Regions from separate parts of the Bacillus infantis NRRL B-14911 genome, predicted to be linked through region 1. Evidence: riboswitches for the same ligand, from Rfam matches in the RefSeq annotation. Region 1 holds a riboswitch; the other holds the start of a gene.
The links. A riboswitch is a leader RNA that binds a small molecule or an ion and turns the genes downstream of it on or off. The one in region 1 is predicted to bind thiamine pyrophosphate.

Region 1 (3,410 bases):
TCCGCCTTTGCCAGAATCGAGATCCCTGTGAACACCAGCGTTGCGGCAGCCGGCAGGAAGATTCCGCCGACAACCGGGGCCGGCGTCAGAGCCAGGAGTGCGCCCGCTTTAGGCACAAGCCCGAGCACCAGGAAGATGACAGCAGCAGCCATGACCGGGTATCTTGAGCCAACCCCGGTCAAACGCAGCAGGCCGACATTCTGCGCATAAGCTGTCGTCGGAAATCCGCCGATCAACGCTGACACAAAAGAGCCCGCCGACTCTCCCGCAAAACCGCCGCGGATCCTTTTGGCTGTCAGCTCCGTTTTCAGCATCGCAGAGGACGCCTGATAAACGCCCATTGCCTCTATTACAGCCACAAGATACGCAATGAAAAAGGTCAGGAAGGCTGCCCATTCAAATGTAAGTCCATACGGAAGCAACTGTGGAAGGCCAAACCATGCACTTTCCTTGATCATGGCAAAATCAGCTTTTCCCAGCGAAAAAGCAAGTGCATCGCCTGCAATCAAAGCAATCAAAAACGAAAAAGACTTCCAAAGACCTTTTCCGAACAAAGAAAGGCCAAGGACAATCAAAGCTGTTGTTATCGACAGCAGCAGGGTTGATGGACTGGCAAACCCTTCATCACCCGGAGAGCCTCCCAGAAATTCATGCAAAGTGAACCCGGCAAGCGAGATCCCGACTAAGAAAATGACGGTCCCGGAGATGACTGGTGTGAACAGGGCCCTCAAGCGCCCAAGCACCCCGGTTATTGATAAAAGGAACACAATGGCGGCACTCACCAGGATGCCCCCGGTTGCTGCAGCAAGCCCATTCGCCTTGCCGGCTGAAATCATAATTGCATCAAATGCAGCTGACGGTCCCTGAATGATCGGCAGGCGGACCAGCTTTGTCGCCTGTATAAAGGTGACAATACCGGCTGCAATGAAGATGCTGTTCACCATATTAGCCGATAATGCAAATGGCAGTCCGATCATAGCTGCCACAAAGATGGGATCCAGCCAGACATTCGAGACAAAAACGTGCTGGAGCCCATATAAAACGGTTTTTCCCGGCGGAAGCTTTTCTTCCAATCCTATTAATATCTCATCCGTGCTGGATTCTGTTCTTCTTTCGTCCATCTTCATTCTCCTCATCCTTTAAATTGACCTGTTCGAAAATCGGTGTCCGTTTTTTCTTCAGAATGGCCAAAATAATGATTCCCAGTAGGGCTCCGGCAGTCGAACTGAAGATAAAGAGCGGAATAAAGCCGAATAGTGCGGCCTTCTGCCCCATGATCATGGTGGCAAGCGGATATGAAAGGAGCGCACCGATGATGCCGGTGCCAATCACTTCCCCAGTAAAGGCCATCGACAGCTTTTTTGTCCTGCTGTAGAGAAGCGCTGCAAGCAGCGCACCTGCCATGCTCCCTGGAAAAGCAAATACTGAGCCGGTTCCCATTAGATTCCTGAGCAGCGATATACATAACGCCTGTGCCACGGTGTAATAAGGGCCAAGCAATACGGCTGACAGCACATTCAGCAGATGTTGGACCGGGAATACTTTTGTAAAGCCAAGCGGAATATACAGCATGCTGCCTGACAGCGTTCCCACTGCAGCCATCATTGCAGCAGCAGTTAATCTTTGTGTTTTACCCATACAAAAATCCCTCCATGCTAATTTGCACTGAGGGAATGGAGGCGGAGGGGTTAACATGCCGGCTCTTTGCCAGCCGCAGCATAAAATCCCGCACTTCCCTCCGCCGGCATAACCCGGATCAGGTATAAGGGTCAGGGCCGAAAAAGGCCCACTCTCAGCCGGACTCCTCCGGCTCCCCCAGTGCTTTTATGTATTAACTTATCTTGGATATAAGGCTGTTTAGACCTTTAACGGCCTGGCTTAGAGTTTTTAAAATGAAGTGCCGGCCATTTTACCGTTAATTCCTGCTGGTATAGGAATCTATCAAGAAGGAACTGATATAGGCTTCCAATCAATTTTAAGATTACTGCTCTTTTGATCCCCACTAAAAAAGCCCGGTCCCCATATGAAAGAAGGACCAGGCTTTTGCACACATAAAAAAAGTACTGTTGCTCATTCTACTTTCCTACGCTGGCATGATCCAGTTCAGGTCCAAAGGGTTAAAAAACATCGGTTTTCCTCTCAGCCCGCCTGTGCGGACACCCCTAGCAGTCACACAATATCCAATTAAGAATCATCATAACTTTGTTACTGTCAAAAGTAAAGACAATGTTTATTTCTTCCTGCGCCTGATCAAAAAGAAAGCTGCGCCAATAACAGCCGCCGCAATCAGCATATACACCACATTAGAATACATATCCAGATACCCCACTGCCGTTTCCCATGAATCACCAAAGGCCGCTCCAATATTTACAAGGATTGTATTCCAGATCAATGTGCCGATGACTGTAAATAGCAGAAACAGCGGAAAGTTCATTTTTGCCATCCCGGCAGGAATGGAAATCAGGCTTCTTACCAGCGGGATCATCCGGCATATCAGAATTGTCCAATAACCGTAGCGGTCAAACCATCCAAAAGCTTTATCTAAATCAGCCTTTTTCAGGCGGAGTATGCCTCCCCACCTGTCTATCATTCTCTCAAACCTGTTTCGGCTCAGTAAAAGGCCCGCCCCGTATAGCAAAGCAGCGCCCACTGTCGAGCCAAGGGTAGCCGCTGCAATCGTTCCAATAACAGTAATATTTGTTTGTGCCGTCATGAAGCCGCCAAATGTCAATATAATTTCAGACGGGATAGGGGGAAAAATGTTCTCAAGCGCAATCAGCAGGAAAATTCCTGCATATCCGAATTGTTCAATCACATCTTTAATCCAGTTCTCCATAATACCTCCCAAGACGAAAAAGCATATCAGTTAATTAACGTTAAATTCTGTTTCCTCCCCTTCAGGAAAAGGAAATTCCCTATAAGTTCAGGCCATTCAGATGAAATTAGAATAACTCATCCTGAAAAATAATCAAACAATAACTTGCACAAGACCAAAAACAAGAACATTTGTTCTTGAAGTGCATATGTTTTATGGAGACTCTTAATGAGGAGGATGTCCATGAAAGCTATCCCTGATGCTTTTGCCTGCATGGCACGTTATCTTATGGAGGATGATGAAGCATCTGCAGAATTGTGGAATAAAGTACTCCTTGCTGCTAAAAAAAACGGGTTGGGAAATGACGAGGAAGCTATATTGCCTGCTGCTGTAGAATCATTAAGGGTACTGATGAGGAAAATGAAATCATCCCAGCCTGCAAAAAGTCCTGCCGCTTATTTTTACGTTGTCATAGATCGCAAGCTAAAGCTGCTGAAGGTACATTTTTAATTTTGTTAAGAACTTACCTGAGCCGAAAAAAGATCCGCCAGTGATTAGGGGCGGATCTTCTCTTTTATGCGTAATTAAAATTGGG
Region 2 (3,410 bases), 280 kb from region 1:
TGCACATCCGCTGAAGCTGCTCTGCAAGCACGTATTTTTCTTGCCTGCCAAGACATCCTGCCCCTTTCTCCCTGTACTGAAAAAGGGAGATCCCGCCTTTAATCGCCTCTTTCATAACCATATCCGGATTCTTAGTGCAGTTCGTGCTTCCCATGATAAAATAGACCTTTAACAGCTCTTTCATTCTTTGACTGTCAATTCGCGCCATATGCCAAGCCCTCTGCTTTCTGTCTATTGTTATATGCCCAGTGGTTTGTCGGGCCGTGGCCGCTCCCAAGGAGAAGATCATCTTCGATGGCTGCCTGGATGAAGTCTTTTCCAAGCCGGACACTCTCCTTTACAGAAAGCCCCTTCGCCAGTCCTGCCGTGATTGCTGCTGAAAAGGTGCAGCCGGTCCCATGGGTATTGACTGTATCCACCCTCCTGCCTTCAAACACATCAAAGCTGCTTCCATCAAAAAGCAAATCAGCAGCAGCTTCTTGATTTCCTGTTTCATGCCCCCCTTTAATGACTACATTGTGAGCGCCGAGCGCACATAATCTCCTGGCAGCTTCTTTCCGTTCGGCTAAAGAAGAGATTTTCATGCCGGTTATTGCTTCTGCTTCAGGAATATTAGGGGTGATGATTAGTGCGAGCGGGAGTAAATGTTCCTTCAGGGCTGCCATGGCGCTTTCCTGCAGGAGGCTAGCCCCTCCCTTGGCAATCATCACAGGATCGACGACCACCTTTGTCCATTGATAATGGCTGATAACAGCAGAAACAGCTTTAATGATGTCTGCATCAAAAAGCATGCCCGTTTTTAAAGCATCCGTCCCCATGTCGCTTCCAATGCTCTCTATCTGTTTACCTACAGCTTCGGCCGTCATCGGGAAGACCGCCTGCACGCCAGTGGTATTCTGAGCGGTGATTGCTGTCAGTGCTGACATGCCATAGACACCAAGTTCCTGGAAGGTCTTAAGGTCAGCCTGGATTCCGGCTCCGCCTCCACTGTCCGAACCCGCTATTGTCAATGCTTTCTTAATATTCATTTATATTTCTCCTTTGAGGACAGTAATGTCCGTCCTGTTTTCAAGATCCTCACCCTTAAGCAGGGCAAGGCTGTTAAGCAGCTCTATTTGAAAGGTTCCAGGTCCTTTGTTTCCCGCTGCTTCTGCAGCCATTTCTGCCGCTGCAGAGTATACAGCCAGCGCAGCCGCCGCGGCTTTCAGTGAGTCTGATTCAATTGCATGGAAAGCGCCTATGACCGATGACAGCAGGCAGCCGGTTCCTGTAACTTTTGTAAGGAGGCTGCTTCCGCCACTGATCCGGACAACTGTTATTCCATCAGAAATGATGTCCTCCTTCCCTGTAATAACAGTTACGGTGTTGAACAGTTTTGCAGCAAGAAGGGCTGTCTCTTCCGGGTTGCCGGCTTCCCCGCCGTCAACACCTTTAATTTCTCCTCCTTTTCCGGCAAGGTGAGATATTTCGGCTGCATTGCCGCGCAAAATGGAGATCGGCAGCTCTTCGAGAAGGTTTCTGCCTGTTTCAGTCCTGTAAGCTGTTGCACCTGCCCCGACCGGGTCAAGGATGATCGGCACTGAGTTTCTGCCCGCTGATTCTCCCGCAAGTTTCATAGATTTTACCACAGGGGAAGTAAGAGTGCCGATGTTCAGGACCAGCGCCCCTGCAATGCCGGCCATATCGGCAGCTTCTTCTGCAGCATGAGCCATGACAGGCGATGCCCCCAGCGCCAGCAGGCCGTTAGCGGTAAAATTGGTGACAACCATATTGGTGATATTATGTACAAGCGGCTTTTCAGCCCTAAGCTTTTCCAGCATCACTGCTATCTCTATTGTATTCATTCCCTTTTCTCCTTTCAGCAGCAAAAAAGCCAGGCCCTGAAAAGGACCTGGCAATTGTGCATAAAAATATAGCAAATAGTTCCACTTCGCTACTTTCCTACGCTGGCATCATCCAGATCAGGTCCAAAGGGTTAAAAAACGGGCCAGTTTTTCTCTCAGCCTGCTTTCCGCAGGCACCCCCAGTAGTTGCTTATTAGATTGACAATTACATAGTATCTTTTTTTGTCCCCGGCGTAAAGCGATAATCATTTACTAAACCATTTCTGCGGCAAAATGATAGATTGGCAGTTCAATGAAAACGGAAGTCCCTTCTCCTTCATTGCTCTCGGCCCAAATTTTACCATTATGCCTTGCGATGATTTCCCTTGTAATCGAAAGTCCGATGCCATTTCCGGCCGTCCTGCTGTTACTGCTTGCCTTGGTATAGTTCCTGTCAAAAATAAATGGAAGCCTTGCAGCCGGGATGCCGCTGCCGGTATCTGACAGGCATATCCTGACACTTCCGCCCTGGGATGCCAGCCTGGCGCTAAGGATCAAACCGCCAGTCTCTGTATGCCTGATGCTGTTTGAGACCAGATTGGAGAAGGCCTGCAGCAGACGGGCGGGATCTGCCTCCACCAACGGAACATTCTCAACATTCGTGTTTTCCAGATCCAGGACAAAATAAAGTCCTTTCTTTTCGGCTTCAAATTTAAATTGCTTCCTAATATTGACCAGCATCTGGCCAAGGGGCAAATAATCCATCTCAAACCGTATTTGGCCAGCCTCCATACGGGAAAGATCAAACAAGTCGCGGATCAGGACATTCAGTTCATTCAGGCGGCTGACACTTCGCTGAAGAAATTCTCTTTTTTGCTCTTCTGATTCGGCAATACCCTCCTGCACAGCTTCTATATAGCCCTTAACGGCAGCAAGCGGAGACCTTAAATCATGAGAGATGTCTGATAATATAGTGTTCTTTGCCTGCCTTGAGCGGTCGAGTTCTTTATTGGCCCTCTCCAGGCGGATATTTGCTTCATTCAGCTCTTCGGTCCGCCGGGCAACCCTTGCTTCCATCCTCTCATACAGATCTGCATTTTCCAAAGATATGGCTGCCTGAGAGGCAATCAATTCAAGAACCCGGAGATTTTCTTTTGTGAATGCATGCGAAATCTGGTTGTTTTCCAGGTACATCATACCCTTTACTTCACCCTTATTCAGGATCGGCAGGCAAATGAGCGACTTCAACAGCATCCTTTTGACATAAGGATCCCCTGAAATCAGACTGTTTTCACAGGCATAATCAAGAATGATTCCTTCTCTGCTCAGCTCTGCAAGTTCTATTGCCTGTTCGGACAGCATTTCTCTTCCTTGGACCGGCTCGAAGCGTTTTGGCCGTTCACCCCCACCGGCATACTCCCCGATCGTCCAAATTCCATCCCGTTTAAAGAGCAGAATCCCCCTGTCTGCTCCGCTGTAATGCATGGTAACCTCCATTAGCCGGGCCAGCAGATTTTCAAGCACTACTTCCCTGGATATGCTCTGGGCGGCGGAAACAAGGGCATACTCATCAAACTGAATGGAATG

Region 2: it holds a riboswitch for thiamine pyrophosphate, as region 1 does, so the genes downstream of both, thiM (hydroxyethylthiazole kinase) here and thiW (energy coupling factor transporter S component ThiW) in region 1, are expected to answer to the same signal.

What each region holds. Positions count from the first base shown of each region.
Region 1 covers NC_022524.1:2,707,335-2,710,744, forward strand. The annotation lists gene N288_RS13720 (solute carrier family 23 protein) at 1-1,121, opposite strand, end outside; gene thiW (energy coupling factor transporter S component ThiW) at 1,087-1,638, opposite strand; TPP riboswitch at 1,717-1,827, opposite strand; TPP riboswitch at 2,064-2,174, opposite strand; gene N288_RS13730 (DedA family protein) at 2,231-2,836, opposite strand; gene N288_RS13735 (hypothetical protein) at 3,059-3,325, shown strand; gene N288_RS13740 (manganese catalase) at 3,400-3,410, opposite strand, start outside.
Region 2 covers NC_022524.1:2,426,813-2,430,222, forward strand. The annotation lists gene thiE (thiamine phosphate synthase) at 1-208, opposite strand, end outside; gene thiD (bifunctional hydroxymethylpyrimidine kinase/phosphomethylpyrimidine kinase) at 195-1,028, opposite strand; gene thiM (hydroxyethylthiazole kinase) at 1,029-1,844, opposite strand; TPP riboswitch at 1,922-2,035, opposite strand; gene N288_RS12145 (ATP-binding sensor histidine kinase) at 2,097-3,410, opposite strand, start outside.